One region of the Rhizobium sp. BK212 genome, then DNA from elsewhere that is predicted to be linked to it. Evidence: predicted binding sites of a transcription regulator. Region 1 holds the regulator's gene; each other region holds the start of a gene.
The links. Region 1 encodes PhoB, which activates phosphate uptake and scavenging genes when phosphate is short. Its sites were predicted from a motif close to TGTCATNNANCTGTCAT; they were not measured.
Positions count from the first base shown of each region.

Region 2: the regulator PhoB is predicted to act here: its motif matches at 1,245-1,261, upstream of FHT79_RS26135 (1-acyl-sn-glycerol-3-phosphate acyltransferase).
Region 3: the regulator PhoB is predicted to act here: its motif matches at 1,589-1,605, upstream of FHT79_RS26990 (DUF1868 domain-containing protein).
Region 4: the regulator PhoB is predicted to act here: its motif matches at 4,173-4,189, upstream of FHT79_RS10870 (UDP-2,3-diacylglucosamine diphosphatase).

Region 1 is NZ_JACIFS010000004.1:461,786-469,094, forward strand. Features, by position in the region: gene pstA (phosphate ABC transporter permease PstA) at 1-679, shown strand, start outside; gene pstB (phosphate ABC transporter ATP-binding protein PstB) at 695-1,510, shown strand; gene phoU (phosphate signaling complex protein PhoU) at 1,555-2,268, shown strand; gene phoB (phosphate regulon transcriptional regulator PhoB) at 2,416-3,099, shown strand; gene FHT79_RS16955 (GcrA family cell cycle regulator) at 3,359-3,892, opposite strand; gene FHT79_RS16960 (aspartate aminotransferase family protein) at 4,316-5,515, shown strand; gene argF (ornithine carbamoyltransferase) at 5,556-6,470, shown strand; gene FHT79_RS16970 (Hsp33 family molecular chaperone) at 6,559-7,309, shown strand, end outside.
Region 2 is NZ_JACIFS010000010.1:49,208-56,516, reverse strand. Features, by position in the region: gene FHT79_RS26145 (TraB/GumN family protein) at 1-140, opposite strand, end outside; gene FHT79_RS26140 (tyrosine recombinase XerC) at 228-1,163, opposite strand; gene FHT79_RS26135 (1-acyl-sn-glycerol-3-phosphate acyltransferase) at 1,303-2,253, shown strand; gene FHT79_RS26130 (GNAT family N-acetyltransferase) at 2,268-2,732, shown strand; gene FHT79_RS26125 (dihydrodipicolinate synthase family protein) at 2,713-3,645, opposite strand; gene FHT79_RS26120 (amidohydrolase family protein) at 3,660-4,532, opposite strand; gene FHT79_RS26115 (IlvD/Edd family dehydratase) at 4,532-6,241, opposite strand; gene FHT79_RS26110 (Gfo/Idh/MocA family oxidoreductase) at 6,485-7,309, shown strand, end outside.
Region 3 is NZ_JACIFS010000010.1:230,593-237,901, forward strand. Features, by position in the region: gene FHT79_RS26985 (glutathione S-transferase family protein) at 156-803, opposite strand; gene FHT79_RS26990 (DUF1868 domain-containing protein) at 817-1,539, opposite strand; gene mtgA (monofunctional biosynthetic peptidoglycan transglycosylase) at 1,749-2,501, opposite strand; gene FHT79_RS27000 (polyprenyl synthetase family protein) at 2,638-3,552, shown strand; gene hisC (histidinol-phosphate transaminase) at 3,560-4,621, opposite strand; gene ispG (flavodoxin-dependent (E)-4-hydroxy-3-methylbut-2-enyl-diphosphate synthase) at 4,638-5,888, opposite strand; gene FHT79_RS27015 (MFS transporter) at 6,090-7,280, opposite strand.
Region 4 is NZ_JACIFS010000003.1:176,652-183,960, forward strand. Features, by position in the region: gene FHT79_RS10860 (efflux RND transporter permease subunit) at 1-3,143, shown strand, start outside; gene FHT79_RS10865 (phosphoglycerate mutase family protein) at 3,239-3,988, opposite strand; gene FHT79_RS10870 (UDP-2,3-diacylglucosamine diphosphatase) at 4,252-5,064, shown strand; gene FHT79_RS10875 (MFS transporter) at 5,244-6,464, shown strand; gene dgcA (N-acetyl-D-Glu racemase DgcA) at 6,416-7,309, opposite strand, start outside.

The DNA.
Region 1 (7,309 bases):
CGCAGGCCTTGGCGTCGCCCTCATCGGCTCGCTCTACCTGATGCTGATCGTGCTGGTGCTGTCGCTGCCGATCGGCGTCGCCGCCTCGATCTATCTCGAGGAGTTTGCACCGAAGAACAAGCTGACGGACCTGATCGAGGTCAACATCAACAACCTCGCCGCGGTTCCCTCGATCGTCTACGGTCTGCTCGGTCTGTCCGTCTTCATCAACTTCATCGGCCTGCCGCGCTCGGCATCGCTGGTCGGCGGCCTGGTGCTGACGCTGATGACCCTGCCGACGATCATCATCGCCACGCGTGCCGCTCTTCGCGCCGTGCCGCCGTCGATCCGCGCCGCAGCCCTCGGCCTCGGCGCTTCGAAGATGCAGATGGTGTTCCACCACGTTCTGCCGCTCGCCATGCCCGGCATCCTCACCGGCACGATCATCGGCCTGGCGCATGCGCTCGGCGAAACCGCGCCGCTGCTCCTGATCGGCATGGTCGCCTTCGTCGCCAACGCGCCGACGACGCCGCTCGATCCCTCGACGGCTCTGCCCGTACAGGTCTATATGTGGGCCAACGAGGCCGAACGTGCCTTCGTCGAGCGTACTTCGGGTGCCATCATCGTCCTGCTCCTGTTCCTGATCGTCATGAACATGGGCGCCATCCTCTTGCGTCGTCGCTTCGAGCGCCGCTGGTAAACGGAGTTAAACATCATGAACATGTTGACGGAAGCTGCAGTTGAAAAGGCGCTGGATCACAAGATGAGCAACGTCCCGTATAAGATGATCGGAAAGGATGTCTCGGTTTACTACGGCGAAAAGCGCGCGCTTTTCGATGTGAACCTGAACATCCGCGAAAACACCGTAACCGCCCTGATCGGCCCGTCCGGCTGCGGCAAGTCGACCTTCCTGCGGAGCCTCAACCGCATGAACGACACGATCGACGGCTGCCGCGTCACCGGCAAGATCACGCTCGACACCGACGATATCTATGATCCGGATATCGACGTCGTCGAACTTCGCGCCCGCGTCGGCATGGTCTTCCAGAAGCCGAACCCATTCCCGAAGACGATCTACGAAAACGTCTCCTACGGCCCGCGCATCCACGGCCTGGCCAAGTCGAAGGCCGATCTCGACCAGATCGTCGAGACCAGCCTGCAGCGCGCCGGCCTCTGGAACGAGGTCAAGGACCGCGTGCATGAATCCGGCACCGGCCTGTCCGGCGGTCAGCAGCAGCGCCTCTGCATTGCCCGTGCCGTCGCCGTCAGCCCTGAGGTCATCCTGATGGACGAGCCCTGCTCGGCGCTCGACCCGATCGCCACCGCCAAGGTCGAGGAACTGATCCACGAGCTGCGCGAGAACTACACGATCGTCATCGTCACCCACTCCATGCAGCAGGCCGCGCGCGTCTCGCAGCGCACCGCCATGTTCCACCTCGGCAATCTCGTCGAGGAGAACGACACCGACAAGATGTTCACCAATCCCGACGATCCGCGCACCCAGGACTACATCATGGGTCGCTTCGGCTGATCCTGGCGTCACCAAGCCTTTCCGTTATTCGAGGATAAAGCCCCATGGCATCGACACATATTTATTCTGCCTATGATGATGATCTGAAGTTCCTGTCCAGGCGGATTTCCGAAATGGGCGGCCTGGCCGAGCAGATGGTCGCCGAAGCCGTGCGGGCGCTGGTCAACGGCGATACCGCGCTGGCGCAGAAGGTCATCTCCGACGATGTGATCCTCGATCACGCCGAACGCGAAATCGGCGACAAGGCGATCGTCACCATCGCCCGCCGTCAGCCGATGGCCGCGGACCTGCGCGAAATCATGGGTTCGATCCGCATCGCCGCCGATCTCGAACGCGTCGGCGACCTCGGCAAGAACACCGCCAAACGCGTCATCGCCGTCCAAAGCACCGGCGTTCCCCGCAAGCTCGCCCGCGGTCTCGAGCATCTCTCCGAGCTGGCGCTCGTCCAGCTCAAGGAAGTGCTCGACGTCTACACCAATCGCTCCGCCGACAAGGCGAACGCGATCCGCGAACGCGACAACGAGATCGACGCGATGTACACCTCGCTGTTTCGCGAGCTCCTGACCTACATGATGGAAGATCCGCGCAACATCACCAGCTGCACGCATCTTCTCTTCTGCGCCAAGAACATCGAGCGCATCGGCGACCACGCCACCAACATCGCCGAGACGATCTTTTACATGGCGACAGGTGCGCAGCCGGAAGGCGATCGTCCGAAAGATGACAGCGCCAACACCGTCGGCGCGGTAACCGAATAACCGCCCGGGCCGGACGGCCGGGCTAGAAGCTTGCGTGCGCGCCCATCCGGGGCGCGCAAAGAGGTCGCAGCCAATTCTGAATTTGCGCAGGGTGCATTGCTTGAACCATCCCCGGTTCAAGGATCATGCGCGAGGAGACCGACACGCATGATCCCGAGAGTTGCAGTTGTTGAAGACGAGGAAGCCCTGAGCGTGCTTCTTCGCTACAATCTCGAAGCGGAAGGCTTCGAGGTCGATACCATCCTTCGTGGCGACGAAGCCGAAATGCGGCTTCAGGAGCGCACGCCCGATCTGCTCATCCTCGATTGGATGCTGCCTGGCGTCTCCGGCATCGAACTCTGCCGGCGCCTGCGCATGCGGCCGGAAACCGAGCGCCTGCCGATCATCATGCTGACGGCGCGCGGCGAAGAGAGCGAGCGCGTCCGCGGGCTTTCGACGGGGGCCGACGATTATGTCGTCAAGCCCTTCTCGACCCCCGAGCTCGTCGCCCGCGTCAAGGCGATGCTGCGCCGCGCCCGTCCCGAGGTGCTGTCGACGGTGCTGAAATGCGGCGATATCGAACTCGACCGCGAAACCCACCGGGTCCATCGCAAGACCCGCGAAGTCCGCCTCGGCCCAACCGAATTCCGCCTGCTGGAATTCCTGATGTCGTCGCCGGGCCGGGTCTTCTCCCGCTCGCAGCTTCTCGACGGTGTCTGGGGCCACGATATCTATGTCGACGAACGCACCGTCGACGTCCATGTCGGCCGCCTGCGCAAGGCGCTGAATTTCTCCAACATGCAGGACGTCATCCGCACCGTCCGCGGCGCCGGTTATTCGATGGAAGCCTGAGGGCCTCCATTCTGATTGCTGACAACGTCGCTCGAGCTAGCGTCTGCCCCTCACCCTAACCCTCTCCCCGTAAAACGGGGCGAGGGCACGTGCCCTGCGAGAGGTCAGCGGGGAACGGAGAGGTCGGGCATATCCCCTTCGCCCTGCAAGCGGGGAGAAGGTGCCGGCAGGCGGATGAGGGGCAGCCATCCGCGCGAACCAATAACTACAAAAAAACGGGCCAGTCGGCCCGTTTCTCATGTGCGGCGATGTTACCCGCTCAGCTGGCCCGCGCTGCTGCCCGGCGGCGTTCGTTGACCGGCTGGTAGGCAAGCTTCTGGTGATAGCTGCAATAGGGCGAATTGTCGGGGGATTCGCAGCCGCAGAAGTGGAAGTCGTCCTTCAGCGGATCGCCGACCGGCCACTTGCAGGTGCGTTCGGTCAGTTCCGTCAGGCCGAGGCGTCGGGAAATCGGAACGACCACGTTGCCTCTCGGCACGTATTCCATTTCCTCGATCGTTTCGATCTCGATCTCTTCCTTCAGCATCGTCGCGCCCTGCTGGCGGGTAACGGTGCGAGTGGCGACCCGTGAGGCGTAGTTCGGCGCGCGCGGCGCAGAAGTATTGCGTTTCGGCGTTCGGGCGGCGTTGGCGGTACCGCCGGCCTTGGCACGGCCGGGAAGGCTCAGCCGATGCACCTTGCCGATGACCGCGTTTCTGCTGACGCCACCAAGTTGTGCCGCGATCTGGCTGGCGCTCAGTCCTTCGGCCCAGAGCTTCTTGAGTTTCTCGACCCGCTCGTCTGTCCAGTTCATGCCCTGTCTCCACCTTTTGCGTTGGTGATGGCAGAATCCCTCACCGTTGTCCCGGAAGGCTCCGAAACAAGAAACGCTTGATCAATTTTGGTGACTAGTTCCGCCGCATGCAGTCTAGTAATTGAACTTTAACCTAGTGTGAGGCTGACTCCGTGACAAGAGTCGCATGAATCCGGATGAATCGAATTTCAAGTTTTCCCCAACTTGCTGCCCCGGCGTGGCATTTCTGCAATAATGCCTGTTGAGGACGGATAATGCTGCTGTACAAGCTTGCTGCATGCGCTAAGGGCGCAGTTTTGTTGACATTGCAGCGCGAAAAGGAAATAGTGCCAGTCGCCGCCGCAAGGCGGCATTTTTGATTTTTCGGGCCTGGTTTTCTTAGCCGGAGTCCGGAGCTTGATAACATCGATGGGAGATCGCGCTATGGCTGAAGCCGCGCCGCTTTATGACACCTATTCTCGTGCCCCGTTGCGGTTCGAGCGAGGCGAGGGCGTGTGGCTGATCACCGAAAGCGGCGAGCGATATCTCGATTTCGGCGCCGGCGTCGCCGTCACTTCGGTCGGCCACAGCAATCCGCATGTGGTCGGCGCGCTGAAGGAGCAGGCCGACAAGGTCTGGCATCTCTCCAACATCTATGAGATCCCCGGCCAGGAGCGTCTGGCCAAACGGCTGACCGACGCCACCTTTGCCGACAAGGTGTTCTTCACCAATTCGGGCGCCGAGGCGCTCGAATGCGCGATCAAGACGGCGCGCCGTTATCAGTATTCCAAGGGTCATCCCGAGCGCTTCCATATCATCACCTTCGAAGGCGCCTTTCACGGCCGGACACTGGCGACGATCGCCGCCGGCGGCCAGGAGAAATATCTTGAGGGCTTCGGCCCCAAGGCGCCCGGTTTCGATCAGGTGGCGTTCGGCGACATCGAAGCGGTGCGCGCCGCGATCACCGATGCCACGGCCGGAATTCTCATCGAGCCGGTGCAGGGCGAGGGCGGCGTGCGTCCGGCCACCCCCGAATTCATGAAGGCGCTTCGCCAGATCTGCGACGAGAATGGCCTGCTGCTGATCCTCGACGAGGTCCAGACCGGGGTCGGGCGTACCGGCAAGCTCTTCGCCCATGAATGGTCGGGCGTCACCCCCGACATCATGGCGGTCGCCAAGGGCATCGGCGGCGGTTTCCCGCTCGGCGCCTGCCTTGCCACTGCAGAGGCTGCCTCCGGCATGAAGGCCGGCACGCACGGCTCGACCTATGGCGGCAATCCGCTCGCCATGGCCGTCGGCAGCGCCGTGCTCGACATCATTCTCGCCGATGGCTTCCTCCAGCAGGTGCGCGACGTCGCACTTGTCTTCCGCCAGGGCCTGGCTTCGCTGAAGGACCGTTATCCCGATGTGATCGAGGATATCAGAGGCGAGGGGCTTTTGCTCGGCGTCAAGGCCGCCATTCCCTCGGCCGAACTGCTGCAGGCGATCCGCGCCGCCCATCTGCTCGGCGTGCCCGCCGGCGACAATGTCATCCGCCTTCTTCCGCCCCTCGTGGTCACCGCCGAGGAAGCCCGCGAGGGCCTTGCCCGCATCGAGCGCGCTGCCGAGAGCATTCGCGCCTCCAAGGTCAAGAAGACGGCTTGAAGGGATTGCCGCCTGCGGGCGCAGCACAGGTAACAAGACTATGGCTCCTAAACATTTCCTCGATCTTTCGGCGGTCACGTCAGCCGATCTCAGAACCATCATGAACGATGCGCTCGCCCGCAAGCAGGCCTTCAAGGCCGGCAAGGGCGACAAGCCGCTCGCCGGCAAGATGCTGGCGATGATCTTCGAGAAGCCGTCGACGCGCACCCGCGTCTCCTTCGATGTCGGCATGCGCCAGCTCGGCGGCGAAACGCTGTTCCTGTCCGGCACCGAGATGCAGCTCGGCCGCGCCGAGACGATCGGCGACACCGCCAAGGTGCTATCGCGTTATGTCGATGCGATCATGATCCGCACCACCGAGCATTCCAGGCTGCTGGAGCTTGCCGAGCATGCGACCGTGCCCGTGATCAATGCGCTGACGGATGACACCCATCCCTGCCAGATCATGGCCGATATCATGACCTTCGAAGAGCATCGCGGCCCGATCAAGGGCAAGACCATCGCCTGGACCGGCGACGGTAACAATGTGCTGCATTCGCTGGTTGAAGGGGCTGCGCGCTTCGGCTATCGCATGAACATGGCCGTGCCCCTTGGCTCGGAGCCCAAGGATCACTATCTGAACTGGGCCCGCAATGAGGGCGCCGAAATCATGCTCTGCCATGATGCCGACCGTGCGGTCGCCGGCGTCGATTGCGTGGTGACCGATACCTGGGTCTCCATGAATCAGGAACATCGGGCCCGGGGTCACAATGTCTTCCAGCCTTATCAGGTCAACGCGGCTTTGATGGCGAAGGCCGGCAATGATGCATTGTTCATGCATTGCCTGCCTGCTCATCGCGGTGAGGAAGTGACGGACGAAGTGATCGACGGTCCGCAATCCGTAGTCTTCGATGAGGCGGAAAACCGCCTTCATGCGCAGAAGTCGATTCTTGCTTGGTGCCTGGGCGCGATCTGAACCATAATCTGGTGTCGCGAGTCACAAACTCGCGACCGCGCGAGCGAAGCCACGCTGGGCTGTCGCTTGAAAACTAGGAGTGAAAGCCATGGCAGAAGCTGCAGCCGCCCTCGGCCAGTTTGATTTCGCCGGCGATGACCATGTCGTCCCTTTTCAGGTGGAGGGTCTGGATGTGCGCGGCCGTGCCGTCCAGCTCGGCCCGATGCTCGATGCGATCCTCGAGCGCCATCATTACCCCGCCCCCGTCGCCCGGCTGCTTGCCGAAGTCGTCGTGCTGACGGTGCTGCTCGGCACCTCGCTGAAATTCGACGGCAAGTTCACGGTGCAGACCAAGGGCGATGGCCCGGTCGATCTTCTCGTCGCCGATTTCTCGACGCCGGAAAATGTCCGCGCCTATGCCCGTTTCGATAAGGCGCTGCTCAACAAGGCGATTGAAGCAGGTGAAACCGAGCCGGAGCAATTGCTCGGCAAGGGCGTGCTCGCCTTCACCATCGACCAGGGCAAGTTCGGCCAGCCCTATCAGGGCATCGTCGCGCTCGACGGCACCTCGCTGGAGGAGATAGCCGGCGTCTATTTCCGCCAGTCGGAACAGATCCCGACGCGCGTGCGCCTGGCCGCGGCCGAACTCTTCGATCGTGACGAGGCGGGCAAGCCGCGCCATCGCTGGCGGGCAGGCGGCCTTGTCGCCCAGTTCCTGCCGGAGGCGCCGGAGCGCATGCGCCAGCCGGATCTCCACGGCGGCGACGGCGACACCGGCAACCGCCTGCATGGCGAGGACGATGCCTGGGTCGAAGCCCGTTCGCTGGTCGAGACCATCGACGCCGACGAACTGACGGATC
Region 2 (7,309 bases), on a different contig from region 1:
TCGGCCGCCGCCGGCCTTGCAGCCAGGAAAGCGACAAACAGCGCGGCAAGAAGCAGCATGTGAAAGGCTGCAATCAGCCAGAGCAACAGATGGACCGGCACTGCGAGGTAAGACGTCCGGCGGCCGATTGATGTCGTCATGATGGGTGTTCCGTCACATGCTCTGGTGGCTTCATGCTCTACGCCCGGCTTGCGCATATTCCTTTAAGAGAATGCGTTAACGAAAAGTTACGCGCGCGGATGCGCCCGATCATACACCTCGAGCAGCCGCGACGCATCGACGCCGGTATAGACCTGCGTTGTGGAAAGACTGGCATGGCCGAGCAGTTCCTGAATGGTGCGCAGGTCGCCGCCGCCGGCAAGCAGGTGGGTGGCAAAGGAATGGCGCAATGCATGCGGTGTCGCCGTCTCCGGCAGGCCGAAGGCGCTGCGCATCTTCTGCATGGTCCGCTGAATGATCGCCGGCTGCAGCCTGCCGCCGCGGGCGCCACGAAACAGCGGTTCGCTACTTTCGAGGTGATATGGGCAGAGCGCGCGATATTTCTCGACCGCGTCGAAGACCACGGGCAGCAGCGGCACCAGCCGCGTCTTGTTGCCCTTGCCGGTGATGCGCAGTGTCGTCGCGCCCTTCTGCAGGTCGGCGGGAACGAGATCCAGCGCTTCGGAGATGCGCAGGCCGCAGCCGTAGAGCAGCGTCATCACAGCCGCATCGCGCGCGGCGATCCAGGGTTCGTCATGGAGCTGGGCTTCGTCGCTGACGACGGTGATCGCCTGGGTATCCGAGAGTGGCTTGGGCAATGATTTCGGCTGTTTCGGCGAGCGTATCGCGGCAGCACCGGCGGCATTGACCAGGCCCTTCTTTTCGAGATGGCGCAGCAGCGAGCGAAGGCCGGCGAGATTGCGGCCGAGCGATCGGGCGCCGGAACCCTGCTTGCGTCGGGCGGCCAGGAAGGCGCGGAAATCGGCGGGGCGCAATTCCCTGATATCGCCAAGCGTCGCCGGTCCGGCGAGGTGGCCGGTCAGAAAGGTCAGAAACTGGCGGGTGTCGCGTTCGTAAGCGTCCAGCGTGTGCTCGGAAAGACGGCGCTCGCGGGCGAGGTTTTCGAGCCATGCGGCCCGCTCCGCCATCAGGCGCGGATCGGCGATAACAAGCAGTTCGTTCACGTCGCGAGCCTTGAATTTGCCTTCAAGTCCGCCAATTTGAAGCAGGAACGGTTATGGAATTGCTAATGCCGGCCAAGCCTTTGTCATCCTTCGATCATATTGTACTGCGATAGCTTATACCCCATAGACAGGATCTTTCATGGCACGGCGCGATTCCATGACGGCTTTCGGACAGCTCGCGGAAGCGATCGCTCTCGTTTCACAGGGAAAGCCCGGTCATATCGTTGACACGCTGATTGCCGAACGCGGCCAGAGGATCGTCAAAAATCCACTCTGGCCGGTGATGCGACCGTTCCTCTACACGCTGCTGCGCTACAACAAGGCGCTCGAATTCGCCAATGCGGTTGCGAAAATGCCGGGCTTCCAGTCGTTCGAATATCTGAGCGACGTGCTGAAACTCGACATCGGCATCAGCCATGGCGAACGCATTCCGGAAACCGGCGGCTTCATCCTCGTCAGCAACCATCCGACCGGCATCGCCGACGGTGTTGCCGTGTTCGATCTCCTGAAAGCACGCCGGCCTGATATGATGTTCTTTGCCAATCGCGATGCCATCCGCGTCAATCCGCGCTTTGCCGAGATGATCATTCCCGTCGAATGGCGGGAGGAGCACAAGAGCAAGCTGAAGGCGCGCGAGACGCTGCAACTGACGAACCATGCGGTGAAGGAGGGCAAGGCGACCGTGCTCTTTCCCTCAGGCCGCATCGCCTATTGGGCGAACGGCCGGCTGAACGAACGCCCATGGAAGACCTCGGCCGTCGGACTGGCGCGCAAATACAATCTGCCGATCCTTCCCGTCCATATGACGGCGCGCAATTCCGGCCTGTTCTACTGGCTGGCGAAATGGTCGACCGAGCTTCGCGACATGACGGTGTTTCACGAGCTGCTGAACAAACGCGGCGATCGCTTCGATTTCGTGATCGGCAATCTCATCCCGGCCGAACATCTGGACGGCGACCTCACCGAGGTGACGAAAGCGCTGGAGAAACATACGGTGCGTGACATGGCGGTCGATGGTGATGCGACCTTCGCTCCGGTCGGCCTGCCGGATGCGGCAGTGCGCCGCGAGATTCCGGTCCCTGCAGCCTAGATTCGCGCACCACCATGACAATCGATATCCGCATGATCCGCGATCGATTGACGCAGCAGATCGCAGATCTCGAAAGCGAGGCCCGGCAGGAAGGTTATCGCCATATCACCCGCCTTATCGACGAATGGTCGGCCGGCGATGTCAGGTTCGAGGGTACCGGCGAAAGGCTGCTCGGCGCTTATGTCGATGCGGTGCTTGCCGGCGTCGGGGGCATGACCGTCGAAGCGGCCATGTCAGGGGCGTTGCGGATGCGGCGTTTCTATATCAGTCCCGCAATGCGCGGGCGCGGCATCGGCCGGATGCTTGCCCTGGCACTGCTCGACCATGCGCGGTCGTGCTGCTGCATCGTCACCGTTCATGCGGGAAACGATGGCGCGGCGAAATTCTGGGAGTCGCTCGGATTTCAGGCCAACGGGCAGTGCGGACACACACATCGTTTCGATCTGCATGGGTCGAGCTTCACGCCCCGATCTCGTTGAGGCGGATGGCCTGGCGCGCCAGCAGCCGCTCGACATCGGCAATATCGAGCGCCGACAGCCCGGCGCCCGGCTTGCGCAGGGCGGCTGACCTGATCACGCCGCGCTTGGCGAGCACGTATTTGCGCGAGGCAAGGCCGATGCCCTGCTGCTGTTCATAGCGGGCGAGCGGCAGATAGGCATCGAAGATCGCATGGGCGCGATCGGGATTTCCGGCCGCATAGGCCTCGACGACGCCGACCATCATCTCCGGATAACAAAAGCCGGTCATGGCGCCATCGGCGCCGCGGCCCATCTCTTCGGGCAGGAAAAGCCCGCCATTGCCGCAAAGGATGGATATGCGCCGCATGGCGCCCCTGTCGCTGGCAGCGCGAAGCGCTGATATTTTCGAAAGACCCGGCCAATCCTCGTGCTTGAGCATGACGCAATTCGGCACCTCGTTGACGATGCGCTCGATGACCTTGGGCGCGATCGTCACATTGGTGGTGAGCGGATAATCCTGCAGCACGAAGGGCGTATCGCCAAGGGTTTCGCCGACCGACTGGTAGAAGGCGAAAGCCTGATCGTCAGTCTTGACGGTCCAGGGCGGCGCGACCATGACGCCGGCAGCACCCGCCCCCATGACGGCTTCGGCGAGTTCGCGCATCGGCGCAAGTCCCGGCGCCGAGACGCCGACAACGACGGGAAGGCGCCCGTCAAGGCGCTTCAGCACCCGTTCGACCACGGCCCTCGATTCCTCGGCGGTCAATTTCGGGGCCTCGCCGAGCTGGCCAAGCGCCGTCAGCCCGGTGACGCCGGCGCCTTCGTAGAAATCGACCATGCTGTCGATGCTGGCGAGATCGAGAGAGCCATCATCGGTGAAGGGGGTTACGGCGATCACATAGACGCCCTTGGCATCTTCGGTCAGTCTGGCCATTCGTGGTCTCCCATTCAGCGGCCGAAGAACAGCACTTCGGCATTTCGAACAAAAATCTTTTCGGCAGCCGTGGGATCGTCGATGGCGGCCTGCATGGCCTCGATCAACTCGGCGTCATCGGGCATGCCATCCCATAATTCGGTGTGCGGCCAATCGCTGCCCCAGAGCAGCCTCTCCCCATGGCTCGCGGCAAGCGTGCGGGTGACCTCGGCGAAGCCTTGGTCGTTCGTCTCCTTCGTCAACCGATAGGGCGCGGTCACTTTGACATAGGCATCAGCCGCGTCCATCAGCGTTTTCAGCGCATCGACATGCCGTGGTCTCGTCTCTGTGGCAAGCGGAATGAAGCCGAGATGATCGACAACGATGGGCAGGCGGATGCCGGATAATGTTGCCGGAAGATCGGGAAGCTGTTCGGGATTGATCTGCAGTTGCAGCGACCAGCCGAAAGGCGCAATCCTTTCCGCCAGTGTCCTGGCGGTAGCCAAGGGAAGGCCGCCCTTGTTGCGTGTGTTGATCCGCACTCCGCGCACGCCGTGCCGGTGGAGCCGCTCGATCTCGGTCTCTCCAGTTTCGGGATCAATGACGACGATGCCGCGCAAACGGCCCGGAAAGGCGGCGAGCGCTTCCAGCAGCACGCTATTGTCGAGGCCATAGACGCTTGGCTGTACCAATACGCCCTTGGCGATGCCAAGGCTTTCTGAGAATTCGATCCAGTCGGCAATCGTCGCGATGTCAGGCGTATAGCTGCGCGGGGTGTTGAGCGGAGCGTCGGCGCGAAAGACGTGGAAATGCGTATCGACCGTGCCTTGCGGCAGTGCCGGCCGCGGCAAGCGCGCCAGTTGCCGGCGGGGCAGGCAAAGCGGGGCGTCTATATCAGCGGTACTCATCATGCGTTGAGCTCGTCGCTTTGCAGGAAATCGAAATCGGCGCCTTCGTCAGCCTGGAGCACGCGTTCCTGATAAAGTTTTGCATAGCCGCGCAACGGGGCAGGGGAGGGTCGGTCGATGATCTCCAGCATGCGGCGATCGAATTCCGCCTGGTCGATATCGATGTCGATGCGCCGGCCCTCGACATCGAGGCGAATGCGATCGCCGGTACGGACGATCGCCAGCGGGCCGCCATCGGCGGCTTCAGGCGCGATGTGGAGGATGATCGTACCGAAAGCCGTGCCGCTCATCCGGGCATCGGAAATCCGCACCATGTCCTTCACGCCCTGCCGGGCGAGTTTGCGGGGAATGGGTAGATAGCCGGCTTCCGGCATGCCGGGCGCGCCTTTCGGCCCGGCATTGCGCAGGACCAGAACATCGTCGGCCTTGACGTCGAGATCGTCGCTGTCGATGCGCAGCGTCATATCCTCGACGGAATCAAAAACGACGGCGCGGCCAATATGTTGGAGAAGATCCTTGGAGGCGGCGGATTGTTTGATGACGGCGCCGCGCGGCGCAAGATTGCCATGCAGGACGGCGATCGTGCCGATCGGCTTTAACGGTTTCTCGACGGTGCGGATGATCGTCTGGCCCGGCTCGTCGACGACGTTGTCGATAATCTCGCCGATCGTCCTGCCGTAGACAGTCGGGGCGCTGCCATCGATTTCATGACGCACCGCCTTCAACAGCGCCGGGACGCCGCCCGCCTCGTGAAACTGCTCCATATAATGCTGGCCGGACGGCTGCAAGTCGACGAGCAGGGGTATGCTCCGGCCCAGCCGGTCGAGTTCGGCCATGTCGAGGCGACGGCCGAGGCGGCCGGTGATTGCGGCAAGATGCACGACGGCATTGGTCGAGCCGCCCATCGCCTGCAACGCCACGAGGCCGTTGCGGATCGCCTGTGGCGTCAGGATCTCGCGCACCGTCGGGGCGGCCTCATCCACGGCGAGCCGTGCGGCGACACGGCCGGTCTCCTCGGCAAGGCGGACACGTTCGGATTCGACGGCGGGTGCCGAACCGGCGCGGGGAAGGCAGAGACCCATGACTTCGGTCAGGTTCGCCATGGTGCTCGCCGTGCCCATCACCGTGCAGGTGCCGATGGAGCTGGCCAGCTTGTTATTGACCTCGGTGATCTCGGCCTCGTCGATCTCTCCGGCGCGGAAGCGCCCCCAGAAACGGCGGCAATCCGTGCAGGCACCAAGCCGTTCGCCCCTGTGGTGGCCGACGGCCATCGGACCGGTCGGCAGGAAGATCGCCGGTATCTCGCTGCTGGCGGCCGCCATGATCTGGGCCGGCAAGGTCTTGTCGCAGCCACCAATCAGCACGACGGAATCCATCGGCTGGGCGCGGATCATCTCTTCCGTTTCCATCGCCATCAGATTGCGCAGATACATCGAGGTCGGCGAGGCAAAGCTCTCGTGGATCGAGATGGTCGGAAACACCATGGGCATCGCGCCTGCCAGCATAACGCCGCGTTTGGTGGCCTCGATGAGTTGCGGCACATTGCCGTGACAGGGATTGAAATCGCTGTAAGTATTGGCGATGCCGACGATGGGACGGTCGAGTGCATCGTCAGAATAGCCCATGGCCTTGATGAATGCCTTGCGCAGGAAAAGGGAGAATCCCTGATCGCCATAACTCGTCAGCTTGCGACGAAGACCGTTCGACAAACCTGTTCCTCCCTCGCCAACTTGACCATGGCCAATGTGCAGTCAGCGTAGTGGGATATGGAGGATTGTCAATAAATAAGATGGCGTCACCATATCGTATTTTTGGATATCTTCAGCGATATCCATAAATTTCCAAGGAAATATCGATCGATCGTCGCCTTATTTTGATGAGTCGATGATTGGCTTTTATGAAGAAGCCGGATAGATTATTGATAAAATGAACTTGAAGCAGAGGGAAGCGCCATGACGGGGACGAGACGGCGGCGTATCGGAATGGTCGGCGCCGGCTGGGTCAGCGCCTACCATCTATCGGCATGGAGGCGGCAATTGCATCGCGCCGAGGTCGTGGCGATCGCTGACCCGTCGCGGAGCGCGATCGAGGCCCGGCTGGCCGCCTTCGAGGTCGCGCGCAACTATGCGGGCGCTGAGGCGATGCTGGAAGCCGAGCAGCTCGATGCCGTCGATATCTGCGCGCCGCGGGAGTTTCACGCCGAACTGGTCCGGCTGGCGGCGGCAAAGGGGCTCGATATTATCTGCCAGAAGCCGCTCGCCTCTTCCTACGACGAGGCTGTTCACCTGCTGGCAGAGCTTTCCGGCAAGGGCAGGCTGATGATCCACGAGAACTGGCGGTTCCGCGCCTATTATCGGCGGCTGAAGGCATGGCTCGACGAAGGACTTGCAGGCGATGTCCGTCAGGCGCAGTTCGAATTCCTGTCCAGCGGCATGCTAGCGGATGCAGAGGGGCGAAGGCCGGCGCTGGTGCGCCAACCCTTCTTCCGGACGCAGGAGCGGCTGCTGGTCATGGAGGTCATGATTCATCATCTCGATACGCTGAGATATCTTCTGGGCGAGATGGAGGTGGTCGGTGCGCGGCTTGAGAGGAGCAATCGCGATATCGTCGCGGAGGATGTGGCATGCGTCGTCCTGCGCCGGCTGGGCGACGGCGTTCTTGTCACCGTCAACGCCAATCTCGCCGCGCATGGCGCTCCGCCGGTGCCGCGTGATCACTTACGCATCTTCGGAACGCGCGCCACGCTCGAACTCCAAGGCAATCTGCTCTTAGCGCAG
Region 3 (7,309 bases), on a different contig from region 1:
TTCTCTTACTCCACTTGCGGGCAAAACATTCCCACGGCCAGACTGGCGGCCGAAACGGACATGTCGCGATTTCGGAATTTGGCGCGCTTATACATGCAAGGGGTGGCCTTGACCAGTCCCCATGCGTATTTTTTGCGAAGCCGATGATTCCGGGCTCAGACTTCGTCTTCCGGCACGATCCAAGGCTCCGCGCGGGCCGCCTCTTCCCATTTTCGCCAGGCCGGATGCGCCTTCATGGTCTCCATATAGGCCAGCGTATCGTTTCGGCTGACGAGATCATAAATGTCGAAGCGGTTGACGACGGGCGCAAACATCGCATCCGCCCCGCTGAACGCACCAAAGAGAAACGGTCCGCCGGATTGCTGCAACAGGTCGCGCCAGATTGTCTCGATGCGGCTGATATCGGCGTCGACACCATCCGGCAATGCGATCTTGGCCTTCGGCCGGCGGATATTCATCGGGCAGGCGTTGCGCAGCGCCCGAAAGCTCGAGAGCATTTCCATCGAAACCGAACGGGCAAGCGCCCGCTCGGCCCGATCCGCAGGCAGAAGGCCGGCCTCCGGATAAAGCTCGGCGGCGTATTCGATGATCGCCAGCGATTCCCAGATCTTCAACGCGCCGTGCTTGAGAAGCGGCACTCGCCCGGTCGGCGAAACCGCCTTGATATGGGGATTGCCACCAGGATAATCGAAGGGGATCAAGACTTCCTCGAAATCGATGCCGACGCCCGTCAGCGCCATCCAGGGCCGAAACGACCAGGAGGAATAGTTCTTGTTGGCGATATAGAGCGTCGGTTTGTCCATGGGCCTCTTCCGTTCAGGCTTCGAAATCAAAGATCAGCAATTCGTGGAAATGGTTCATGTCCTCGAACACGCAGAATGCCGGCGGGGTAAGCTCGAAAACGGGAGCCCTGCGGCGGATATCCTCGGCCACGTCATCGAGCATCGCCTGCCAGCGCGGCAAGGCTTCGTCCTCAAGCCGTTCGACCGCATAGGCGAAAGTCATGTGGAACTTATAATCCTCGTGGTTCGGCTGGCGATAGCCGAGAAGATCGGCCAGCGCGTTGCGCCAAGCGCGCATGACCTTGCGGTCCGTCTCCGTCGCCCCGTCGACGAGCAGGCCCGACGGGCGAGCTTCGACGATCGCGACCCTGAAGCGGTCAGCCATCGAGAAACCTTCGAGCCTGGCCGCCATCAACTCGGTCATGTCTTCGATGGGCGTATCGAGCGGCAGATCGCCCGGCCAACAATCCTGCCGGCGCCGGGTTTCGATGACGCCTTCGAAAAGTGTCATGTGAAGACTTGATATCGGCGTAAAGAGGAACTGTGGAGCCTCGGGCATAGCCAGATATGTCTCGCGCGCCTCGATCAGCGCCATCTGCGTCTGCGAACCCTTCTCGATATGGCAGACGATGGTGTTGCCGGCTTCCGGGAGAAAGCCGCCGATCTTGCGATAGCGGCTGCCGAGATGGGCGGGCGGGTTCGGATTGTGCGTCTTCGAATAAGAGAGAAGCTCGGGCGAAAATGTCGTGATGGTCATGGGCGAATCGGGGCTCTGGTTGGACAGCATCCGTCCATATGGCAGAACCAAGAATGTCAGATGACGCTTACCGCCTCTAGAGCATGATACCGAAAAGTGTGAGCGGTTTTCTCACGACATCATGCTCTCACGATATAATTTAGAACAGGATTCAGATTTCAGGCCGACCCCGGGCTAAAATCATCCTGTTCTGACGACAAGTTCTGATGTCAATCATAGATACACTTGATGTAATCGCCCGAACCTTGCGCACGCCTCTCGATCACGCCGGCAAGCCGGCGAAGGCCGCGTCCGGGCTTGCCGGCATTGCGGTCGATCGGGTTCGGCAGCGAGACGGCTAGCAGCGATGCCTGGCGCCGCGTCAGCTTCGAGGCCGGCACCTTGAAATGATGCTGGGCGGCCGCCTCGATGCCGTAGATGCCGGGACCCCATTCGGCGATATTGAGATAGATTTCCATCAGCCGCCGTTTCGACAGGACGAAATCCGTGGCGACCGCGAGTGGAAGCTCCAGCGCCTTGCGCACAAAGGAGCGGCTGTTCCAGAGGAAAAGGTTTTTCGCCGTCTGCATCGGGATGGTGCTGCCGCCGCGCGTCGCCTGGCCTTTCAGCGTATCCTCGACCAGCATGCGCATTTCAGCCCAGTCGACGCCGCCGTGAAAGCAATATTGCCCGTCCTCCGACATCATCACCGACTGCACCACGACCGGGGCGATGTCATCCAGCGACACCCATTGCCTGTCGTAACCGCGCAGCAGCAGGAGATCGCGCAGCATCAGCGTCGAGACGGGGTGAATGAAGGGCAGCAGATAGAAAAAGATCAACGCGTAGGGAAGGATCAGAAAGACCAGGACGGCAAGAACAATGCGTTTCAACACGCGCCGATCTCCGAACCGCCGATCTCCGAACCATTGCCGACGAACCGGCATGTCGACGCTGTCCTCTCTCTCCGGCGCTATATCCAATGTTCCCCAGTCCGATTTCGCTCCTCTCGTTCTCATAGCGCCTGTACAGAGCTTATGCCAGAGTGCGTGGTGAATCTTGCCGCTGTCATCGACAATTCCGTTGCAAGCCCGGGGGCGCTCATGCCAAACAGCGCCCATGGACGCGAACCGGGACACTTTCGAAACGAGGCTGAAGAACAACGCCCACGAGATCGAGGCGCTGCTCGACGCATTGCTTTCACCAAGCATCCTTTCCGATGAAATCGCCAGGCCCGAAAGGCTGCGCGATGCCATGTATTATGCCGTGCTGAACGGCGGCAAGCGGCTGCGCCCATTCCTGGTCGTCGAAAGCGCTGCCCTTCTCGGCGGCAACGCTGAGGCAGCACTTCGCGTTGGCGCGGCACTCGAATGCGTCCACTGCTATTCCCTCGTCCATGACGACCTGCCGGCCATGGACGATGACGACCTGCGCCGCGGCAAACCGACGGTACACATTAAATTCGATGAAGCGACCGCGATCCTCGCCGGCGACAGCCTGCTGACCTACGCCTTCGATATCGTCGCCGCGCCGGAAACGGCGCTTCCCGATACCAGCAAGGCATCGCTGGTGCTGGCCCTTGCCCGTGCCGCCGGTCTTGGCGGCATGGCCGGCGGCCAGGCCCTCGATCTGGCAGCCGAAAAACAAGCCCTTGACGAGGCCGGCATCATCCGCCTGCAGGCGATGAAAACGGGCGCGTTGATCCGCTTCGCCTGCGAAGCCGGCGCCATCATCTCGGCAAGTGCGCCGGAAGACCGCCGCCGCCTGCGCGCCTTCGGCGAAAAGATCGGCCTTGCCTTCCAGCTGGCCGACGACATTCTTGACCTGACTTCGGACACCGAGACCATGGGCAAGGCGACCGGCAAGGACGCAGCCCGGGGCAAGGGAACGCTCGTCGCCCTGCGCGGTATGGAATGGGCCGAGCGCCAGCTCCACCAGCATGTCCGCGATGCCGAGGCGCTGCTTGCCCCTTACGGCGCCCGTGCCTCGACCCTTGCCGCTGCGGCGCGTTTCATCGCCGACCGGAAGAGCTGAACGGCAGTTAGGCTGCCAATATTTCCGTGAGAGCCGAAACCAGGCGGGCACATTCCTCGTCCGTGCCGATGCTGATCCGCAGGAAGTCCGAAATACGCGGCTTGGCAAAAAGCCGGACGAGAATGTTCCGCTCGCGCAGGGCGGTGAGAAGCGCTGCACCCGACTGACTTTGGTGCCTTGCGAAAACGAAATTCGCCTGGGACGGCAAGACCTCGAAATCCAGCGCTTGGAGTTCGGAGACGAGGTTTTTCCGGCTGGCGATAAGCTTCCTCCGGCATGTCTCGAACCACGCCTCGTCCTTGATCGCCGCCGTCGCGGCGACCTGCGCCAGGCGATCGAGCGGATAGGAATTGAAACTGTCCTTGACGCGCACCAGCGCCTCGATCAGTTCCCGCTGCCCCAGCGCGAAGCCGACGCGCAGGCCTGCGAACGAGCGGGATTTCGACAGGGTCTGAATGACAAGCAGATTGGGATATTTTGAAATGAGCGGGACGGCGCTTTCGCCGCCGAAATCGACATAGGCCTCGTCGATCACGACGACCGCATCCGGGTGAGCGGCGACAAGCGCCTCTATGTCGGCACGCGGCAGGCCGATCCCGGTCGGTGCATTCGGATTGGGGATGATGATCGCGCCGCACGGCCTGTCGTAATCCGCCAGTCGGATCTGGAACCCGTGATCGACAGGCACTTCGATCGCTTCGACATCGTATAGCAGGCTATATGTCGGGTAGAAGCTATAGGTCACATCGGGATAGAGAAGCGGCCGTTCGTGTTTCAACAGCGCCTGAAACGCGAGGGCGAGGACCTCGTCGGAGCCGTTGCCAACGAATACTTCTTCCGCCATCAGGCCGAAACGGGCGGCGATCGTCTCGCGCAATTCCGTCGCCGCGGGATCAGGATAGAGCCGCAGACGATCGTCCGTCGCTTGCCGGATTGCCTCGAGTGCCTTCGGAGACGGCCCGTAGGGATTCTCGTTGGTGTTGAGCTTGACCAAGCCGGCGATACGCGGCTGCTCTCCGGCGACATAGGGCCGAAGCTTGCTGACGATATCAGACCAATACCGGCTCATTCGAACTCGAAGGCGTTCATTCCGCCGCCGTCCGCTGGCCGAAACGCTTCTCGATATAATCGACGACAAGCGCCTCGAAGTCGGCGGCGATATTGGGGCCGCGCAGCGTCAGCGCCTTACGGCCATCGATGAAAACAGGGGCGGCCGGCGTCTCGCCGGTGCCGGGAAGCGAAATGCCGATATCGGCATGTTTGCTTTCACCCGGCCCGTTGACGATGCAGCCCATGACGGCGACGTTCAGCGCCTCGACTCCGGGATACTTTTCGCGCCAGACCGGCATGTTCTTGCGAATGTCGTTCTGGATGTTCTGGGCAAGCTCCTGGAACACCGTCGAGGTCGTGCGTCCGCAGCCCGGACAGGCGGCAACGACCGGTATGAACTGGCGGAAGCCCATGACCTGCAGGATCTCCTGCGCCACCTGGACTTCGCGGGTGCGGTCGCCATTCGGCTCGGGCGTCAGCGACACGCGGATCGTATCGCCGATGCCATGCTGCAACACGAAGCCCATGGCCGCCGACGAGGCGACGATGCCCTTGGTGCCCATGCCGGCTTCGGTCAGACCGAGATGCAGCGCGTGATTGGAGCGTTCGGCGAGCATCGAATTGACGGCGATCAGATCCTGCACCTGGCTGACCTTGGCCGACAGGATGATGCGGTTGCGCGGCAGGCCGATCTCCTCGGCAAGGGCTGCCGAAAGCAGCGCCGACTGCACGATCGCCTCGCGCGTCACCTGCCGGGCCGAAAGCGGCGAACCGGCCGCGGCATTCTGGTCCATCAGCGCCGTCAGCAGATCCTGGTCGAGCGAACCCCAGTTGACGCCGATACGCACCGGCTTGTCATGGCGGATCGCCATCTCGATGATCTCGGCGAACTGCTTGTCCTTCTTGTCCTTGAAGCCGACATTGCCGGGGTTGATGCGGTATTTCGCCAGCGCCGCGGCACAATCGGGATGATCGGCGAGCAGCTTGTGGCCGATATAGTGGAAGTCGCCGATCAATGGCACGTCCATGCCGAGCCGCAGCAGCCGCTCGCGGATCTTCGGCACGGCAGCCGCACTCTCGTCACGGTCGACGGTGATACGCACAAGCTCCGAGCCAGCCCGGAACAGGGCGGCGACCTGCGCGACGGTCGAGTCGATATCGGCCGTATCGGTATTCGTCATGGATTGCACGACGACCGGCGCCCCGCCGCCGACGATGACGCCGCCGACATCGACGGCAACGGAAGCGCGGCGCGGTTTCGGATCAAAATCGGCGGCTGACAACATGAAGAGTTCTTGCACCCCTAAAGCATGTCGCGCAAAAGTATGCAGCGGTTTTGCGATCACGACATGCGCAAAATAAAGACCTAAAGCGCGAGAAGCAAATCTGAAAGATTGCGACGCGCTTTAGAAACAGCGCCTTTCAGGTGGATCATGACCGCTTTCTTGTCAACCGCCCCCCCGATATCACTTTTGGTTGGAGGCGGTTCAGTGGCCGCCTCCGGAGGTCCCATCGGCATAATGGGCCAGTTTGGAAAACAGGAGGACGACGAGCAGCAGCACCGGCAGCGCCATGAAGACCGCAGCGAAGCCGACATGCTCGGCGACGAAGCCGATCAAGGACGGTGCGACCAGCATGCCGGAGTAGCCCATGGTCGTAACGACCGAGATGCCGATGCCGGGCTTGAGGCCGGGAATATTGCCCGCCGCCGAGAAAGCGATCGGCACCATGTTGGAAATCCCGATCCCGCAAAAGGCAAAACCCAGGATAGCGATCTCGGCATTGGGGGCCAAGCCTGCAAGCAGCATGCCGACGATCGCAAACAGCGTGCAGATGCGCAGCGTCTTGACGCCGCCCAGACGGTCGCGCACCAGATCGCCGGCAAAGCGCATGATCGCCATGGTCGCCGAAAAGGCTGCGAAACCAAGACCGGAAAGTGCCACGGATGCATCCATTTCCTGCCGGAGATAGAGCGCGCCCCAGTCGAGAACCGCACCTTCCGGCACCATGCTGAACAGCGCCATCAATCCGAGCAGCCACGGCAGCGGCACCATCGGCAGCTTCGTCTTTTCCTTCTTGGTGTCGGGATGCGGCGGGTCCGCAAGGATCATCGGCCATGCCAGAGCAAGGAAGATTGCCGCCAGCACCGTCGCCAGTTCCGCATGACCGAGAATACCGAGCTTGGAAATCACGATGCCGCCGAGACCCGAGCCGATCAGTCCACCAAGACTCCAGAACGCATGGCAGGACGACATGATGGCGCGGCGCATGGATTTCTCGACCGACACCGCATTGGCATTCATCGCCACATCCATTGCGCCAATGAAGCCGCCGAACAGGAAGAGCGAAATGGCCCCGGTGATCACATTTGGCGCGAGCGTCAATGCCAGCAGCAACGGCAGCACGCAGACAGCCGTCACCTGAACGACGATACGCGAGCCGTGCTTGGCAATCTGCGCACCGGCAATCGGCATCATGACCAGCGAGCCGACGCCGAAGACGAGGATCATCAGCCCAAGCTCGAACTTGCTCAGCGCCAGACGCTCGGCAAAGTCCGGAATCTTCGGCGCCCAGCAGCCGACGACGAAGCCATTCATGAGAAAGAGCAGGGAAACCGCCGCCCTGCTTCTGGTAACGAAGCCGCTCCGGACCCCCGACGCACTTACATGACTGTCCATTTCTCGGTCTTTCCTCATTGCCGGGCTTG
Region 4 (7,309 bases), on a different contig from region 1:
TCTTTATCGATCGCCCGATCCTTGCCTGGGTCTTTGCGATCTTCATCTCCATCGCCGGCCTGATCGCGCTGCCCTTCCTGCCGGTCGCCCAATATCCGAAGGTCGCGCCGCCGCAACTCAGCATCACCACAAGCTATCCCGGCGCGTCGCCGCAAGATATCTATCAGGGCGTCACCCGCCAGATCGAGGAAGAGCTGAACGGGGTCGAGCATCTTTCCTATTTCGAGTCGACCTCCGATACATCGGGCGCGATGACGATCACTGCGACTTTTGCGGCAGGCACCGATATCGACCAGGCCTCGGTTGACGTTCAGAACGCCATCCGCCGTGTCGAGCCGCGGTTGCCGCAGTCGGTCAAGGATCAGGGCATCACGGTCGAGGAGGCGTCGTCCGGCTTCCTGATGTTCATCTCGCTGACCTCGACAGACGGCAAGACCGATGAGGTGGCGCTCGGCGATTATCTCAACCGGAACGTCATCGGCGAGCTGCGCCGTCTCGAAGGCGTCGGTCGCGCGCAGTTGTTTGCCTCGCAGCGGGCGATGCGTATCTGGATCGATCCCGACAAGATGGTCGGCCTCAATCTCGCCGCCTCTGACATCAGCGCGGCGATTTCGGCGCAGAATGCCCAGGTGGCGGCGGGCCAGATCGGCGCCGCACCCAATCCGATCTCGCAGGACCTGACGGCGACGGTGCTGGTCAAGGGACAGTTGACCGACACCAAGGAGTTCGGAGACATCGTGCTGCGCGCCAATGCCGACGGATCGAACGTCAGGCTGCGCGATGTCGCGCGCATCGAAGAGGGCAGCGAGAGCTACAGCTTTTCCACCCGCTTGAACGGACAGCCGAGTGCGGCGATCGCCATCCAGCTGTCGTCGACAGGCAATGCCGTCAATACCTCCAATCTGGTCAAGGCGAAGATGGAGGAGCTATCGCGCTTCTTCCCGGCGGGCGTCGAATATGCGGTTCCCTACGACACCAGCCCGTTCGTCTCGGCATCGATCGAGAAGGTGGCGCATACGCTCGCAGAAGCCGTCGCACTCGTCTTCGTCGTCATGCTCATCTTCCTGCAGAGCTTCCGCTACACCATCATTCCAACGCTCGTCGTGCCGGTCGCGCTGCTTGGGACGCTTGCTGTCATGTATGCCGCCGGCTTCTCGATCAACGTGCTGACGATGTTTGCGATGGTGCTGGCCATCGGCATTCTCGTCGACGACGCCATCGTGGTGGTGGAAAACGTCGAGCGGCTGATGGCGGTGGAAGGGCTGTCGCCAAAGGAGGCGACCAAGAAGGCGATGCGACAGATCACCGGCGCGATCCTCGGCATCACGCTGGTTCTTTCCTGCGTCTTCGTGCCGATGGCGTTCTTCCCGGGCTCGACCGGCATCATCTACCGCCAGTTCAGCCTGACCATGGTTGTCTCAATCCTGTTTTCGGCCTTCCTGGCGCTGTCGCTGACACCGGCGCTCTGCGCCACCTTCCTGAAACCGATCAAGGGCCATCATGAAAAGAAGGGCATGGCCGGCTGGTTCAACCGCAATTTCGACCGGCTGACCGGCCGCTACGCCCGCACCGTCGGGGGATTGGCCAAGCGCTCCTGGCGGGTCATGGCCGTCTATCTCGCGCTGGTCGTCGGCCTCGGCTATCTCTTCGTCAACCTGCCGAGCAGCTTCGTGCCGGATGAGGACCAGGGATTCCTGATCGTCGACGTGCAGGGACCGCCGGAGGCGAGCCGCAACCGCACCGTGGCTTCGCTCGAAAGCATCGAGGCGATCTTCAGGAAGGAACCGGCCGTTGCCAACGTCGTCGCGATCCAGGGCTTCAGCTTCTCCGGGCAGGGACCGAACGCCGCCCTGGTGTTCGTCACGCTCAAGGACTGGGCCGAACGCGGCGCCGGCAATTCGGTGCAGGAGATCTCCAACCGCGCCAATATGCAGCTGTTTGGGCTGAAGGATGCCACGTCCTTCGCGCTGTCGCCGCCGCCGATCGAAGGTTTCGGCACGACCAACGGCTTCACCTTCCGCCTTCAGGATCGTGGGGCGAAGGGCCAGGCGGCACTGACCGAGGCGGCGGGCATTCTGATCGGCAAGGCATCTGAGAATCCCGTCATCGCCGGTATCCGCCCGGAAGGCATGCCCGACTCGGCCCAACTCGTGCTGGTCATCGACCGCGAAAAGGCAAATACCTTCGGCGTCGCCTTCGCCGACATCAACAGCACGATCACCGCCAATCTCGGTTCGAGCTATGTCAACGACTTCCCGAATTCGGGCCGCATGCAGCGCGTCATCGTGCAGGCGCAGGACAAGAGCAGACTTCAGGCCGAAGACCTGATGAAGCTCAATGTCCGCAATGCGAGCGGCGGCATGGTGCCGCTGTCGTCCTTCGCCATCGCCGAATGGCAGAAGGGACCGGCGCAGATCGTCGGCTATAACGGCTACCCCGCCGTGCGCATTTCCGGCGCTCCGGCGCCGGGATATTCATCGGGCGCGGCGATTGCCGAAATGGAGCGGCTGGCCGCCGAACTTCCCGACGGCTTCGGCTTCGAATGGACCGGCCAGTCGCTGGAGGAGCTCAGATCCGGATCGCAGGCGCCGTTCCTGTTCGGCCTCAGCATTCTTTTCGTCTTCCTGCTGCTGTCGGGGCTTTACGAGAGCTGGTCGATCCCGCTGTCGGTGATGCTGGTCGTGCCGCTCGGCGTCATCGGCTGTGTGCTCGCGGTGATGAGCCGCGACATGTCCAACGACATCTACTTCAAGGTCGGCCTGATCGCGATCATCGGATTGTCGGCCAAGAACGCCATCTTGATCGTCGAATTCGCCAAGGACGGCTTTGCCGAGGGGAAATCGCTGATGGAGGCTGCGATCGAAGGCGCTCGTCTGCGCTTCCGGCCGATCATCATGACTTCGCTCGCCTTCACCTTGGGCGTGGTGCCGCTGGCGATCGCCACCGGGCCAAGCGCGGCCAGCCAGAATGCCATCGGCACCGGCGTGCTTGGTGGCATGATCTCGGCGACGGTGCTGGCGATCTTCTTCGTTCCCGTCTTCTTCGTCTTCGTGCTGCGTCTCCTGAGGACGAAACGGCCGGAGGCGATGAACGAGGAAGCGTCGACCGCGCAGGAGCCGGCAACCATGACGTCACCGAGCTGACGCGACGTCACCGCCTGAACCGACGAGTTGGCGGGTTGCCTTGCGCAACCCGCCACACACCTTCGCACCGGGCCGTTCATTTCTAGGCTGTGTTGCTAGCCGCCGAGCTTCGGCGTGATCGTCATGTCGGCGCCATACGCATCGCGCAGTTCGCCTTCCTGTCCCGGCTGCCGATCGACCGCCTGATGCAGCAGGATCGACTCGTATCCTTGCGAGCGCGTCCCCTCGATCAGGGTGATATCGGCGTTTCCGGGATTGTCGGAGCGCTCGAACCACTCGACGGGGCGGTGCAGGAAGTTCATTTCCACCGCCCGGTTGGTGACGCCATGGCCGACGATCACGACGTTGTGGTCGCTATTTTCGGCGTCGTGCATGACGGTCTGCAGGAACAGGCGCACCCGCTGGGCCACATCCGCCCGGCTCTCGCCATCCGGCGGCCGAGCGTAGAATTTGCCGCTGTTGCTGCGCAGCCTTGCCCATTTTTCGAACTCGTCGGGAAACTTCTGCTTCTGTTCGGCATGATCATAGATCTCGGTGAAGAGACCGAAATCCTGCTCGCGCAGCAGATAATCCTCCCTGATGTCACCGACGACGCTTTCCGGCAGGGCTGCAAGCAGCGCATCCTTGCTCTGCCGCGTCCTGAGAAAGGGCGAGTACCAGATGTGCAGCTTGCCGAAACCGGCGCTCGGCAACGCCGTGACATAGGAGGCGATCACGCTGCCTGCCTCCAGCGCCTGCCGATAGCCCCACTGCGTCAGCGGAACGTTATGATCGCCGAATTGGCGATAGGCCTGTTCATTGATGTTGCCGAGGGATTCGCCGTGGCGAACGAGAAAGATACGCATCAGCCATCCCGCATTGTCGGATATGAATCGCTGTCATCATGACCGCCCTGAATGCGCAGGGCAACATGGCTGGCGGGCCGCGCGGCGATGGACACTCTGCCAGCGCAGCGACGGGCATTCTGCCCGCGCGGCGCAGGCATTCTGCCAGCGGGGGATGAGCGGTTTGCAGCGCTTTTCCACATCTTGTCATCATCCTGAAACACGAGTCTGGTTTTGGAAGGTTAGATGAAAGATGGGGACATGAGCGGCAGCTCGTGAAAGACATGATGGAACCCAGATATTTCCGCACGCTCTTCATTTCCGATGTCCACCTCGGCTCGAAGGCCGCGAAGGCCGACTTCCTCTTGGATTTCCTGCGCCACCACGAAGCCGAAACAATCGTGCTCGTCGGCGACATCGTCGACGGCTGGCGTCTGAAGCGCAGCTGGTATTGGCCGCAGGTCTGCAATGACGTCGTTCAGAAACTGCTGCGCAAGGCGCGCAAGGGCACCCGCGTCGTCTATATTCCCGGCAATCACGACGAATTCCTGCGAGACTTCCCGGGCATGCATTTCGGTGGCATCGAGGTCGTCGAGCGCATGATGCATGACGGCGCCGACGGCAAGAAATACCTGATCCTGCACGGCGACGAATTCGACGTCGTCGTCCGCAACGCCCGGCTGCTCGCCTATCTCGGCGACTGGGCTTACGATACGGCGATCCGCATCAACATTCTCCTGGCGGCAGTGCGCCGCCGGCTCGGTATGCCCTACTGGTCGTTCTCGGCCTGGGCCAAGCTGCAGGTCAAGCATGCCGTCAACTTCATCGGTGAATTCGAGCGCGTCGTGGCCGAGGAAGCCCGCAAAAACGGCGCCGATGGCGTGATCTGCGGACATATCCATCATGCCATCATTCAGGACATGGACGGCATCCGCTACATCAACACCGGCGATTGGGTGGAAAGCTGCACGGCGGTCGCCGAGCACGAGGACGGTACGTTCGAACTGATCACCTGGCGGGCGCTCGCCAGCAGCGTGCCGGCGCTTGCCGCCATCGAAATGCATGACGAGGGCGAACTCGCCCCCCAAGCTGCCTGATTTTGGCGGCCTGATTTTTGTGCTGGCACATCCGTGCCCGCGCTCCCAAGAATTTAGCCGTTACCGTCAGGTGACAGGCCCTATTTATTTTCTAAAACGTTTCAGAACGGCTATTTCTCGCAATAGTCGCCTCCAGGGTGGCGTGTTAGGACAACGTCCAGTTTCCTTCAGGTCTGCCCATGATTCCCGCTCAACATTCCCCGACGGGTGAGGGAGCGCCGCCGCGCTTCCGGCTGCTCAGCGCGCTTTCCTATTGTGCGCCGCTGCTCGTCAACGGCATCGTTCTGCCGTTCTTTCCCGTCTGGCTCGCAACCCACAGCTTCAGCGATCACGAGATCGGCATCATCCTTGCCGTACCGATGGTGGTTCGCGTGCTGGTGGCGCCTGTCGTCGCCATGATCGCCGATCGCCTGAAGGAACGCGCCGACGTCTTGCTCTGGTCTGGCTGCCTGTCGCTGCTGACGGCGATTGCGCTCTTCTGGACGACGACCTTCTGGCCTGTGACGATCGTCTATGCGCTGCAGGGCGCCACCTTCGCGCCCTATGTGCCCGTCGTCGAATCGATCGTCATCTCGGGCGTGCGCCGTTGGGGGCTCGATTACGGATCGATGCGAGTGTGGGGCTCTATCGCCTTCATCGTCTCGACGTTGGTCGGTGGCCAGTTGATCAGCCGGTGGGGCGGCGAGATGGTGCTTGATATCATGGTGTTCGGCTTCATCATGACCGTCGTCATGGCGATCTTCTGTCCGCGCATCGGGCCGACGCGGCGGCGCGGCCAGCCGATCAACATTCCGGCCGCCACCGGCAGCGGGTTGCGCGAGCCGCATCTGCTGCTGCTTCTGATCGGCGTCGCCATCCAGCAGTCGAGCCACGCTGTGCTCAACGCTTTTTCCTCGATCTACTGGCATCAACTCGGCTTCTCCGGCACGCAGGTCGGCCTGCTCTGGAGCGCCGGCGTCGCTTCGGAGGTAACGGTGTTTTTCCTGTCGAAACGTCTCAACCGGCGCTTCAACGCCTGGACGCTGATCCGCTTCGGCTGCGCCGTCAGCGTCTGCCGCTGGATCCTGTTTCCGATGAATACGGGCTTTGTCGGTTTCTTTCTGCTGCAGTGTTTCCACGGCTTCACCTATGCCTTCGTGCATACCGGGGTGCAGCGGCGGATCATGGCGACGGTGCAGGAAACACAGGAATCATCGGCGCAGGGCGCCTATTTCTTCTATGTCGGCATGGCGATGGCGCTGATGACGTTGACGTCGGGTTATCTCTATTCCTGGCTCGGTGTCGTCAGTTATTACGTCATGGCGCTGGTCGCGCTCTCCGGCCTCGGCCTCGTCATCTCAGCCTATTATCTTCAGCCCCAGAGGGTGCTTTCCGGCGGAAAGACCAGGGAAGCGGCGTAGCGCAGGCCGGGCTCGCGGTCGCGTGCAAGCAGCAACGGACCATCGAGATCGACGAAATCGGCAGTCTGGGCGAGCAGCACGGCCGGCGCCATGGCAAGCGAGGTGCCGACCATGCAGCCGATCATGATGCCGAATCCAAGCCGTTCGGCCTCGGCCTTCGTTGCCAGGGCCTCCGTCAGGCCGCCGGTCTTGTCGAGCTTGATGTTGATCGCGTCGTAGCGGTCGGCGAGGCTTGCGAGATCGCCGGTGTGGTGGACGCTCTCGTCGGCGCAGACGAGGAGCGGGCGGCGGATTTCGGCAAGCATCCCATCGCGGCCAGCCGGCAGCGGCTGTTCGACGAGCGCCACCCCCGCTTGCGCCGCGATATTGAGGTGGCGTTCGAGCACCGCTTCCGGCCAGCCCTCATTGGCGTCAAGGATGATTTTGGAATCGGGTGCGGCCGCGCGGACGGCGCGGATGCGGCTTTCATCATCGCCGGTTCCGACCTTGACCTTGAGCAGTGCGCGGCCGGCATGTTCGCGCGCCTGGGCGGCCATCACCTCCGGCTCACCGAGCGAGATGGTGTAGGCGGTGGTGAGCGGCTTCAGATCGGCAAGGCCGAGACGGACGGCGACGCTTTCACCCGTTCGTTTCGCTTCCAGGTCCCAGAGAGCGCAATCGACGGCGTTGCGCGCAGCGCCCGGCGGCATCGCCGACAGCAGGTCGCTGCGCGAAATGCCTGCCTCGACCAGCGGACGCGCGGCCTCGATCTGGGCGAAAACGCTCTCCATGGTCTCGCCATAGCGGCGATAGGGCACGCATTCGCCAAGCCCCCGGGCACCGTCTTCGGCGAGTGTACAGGTGAT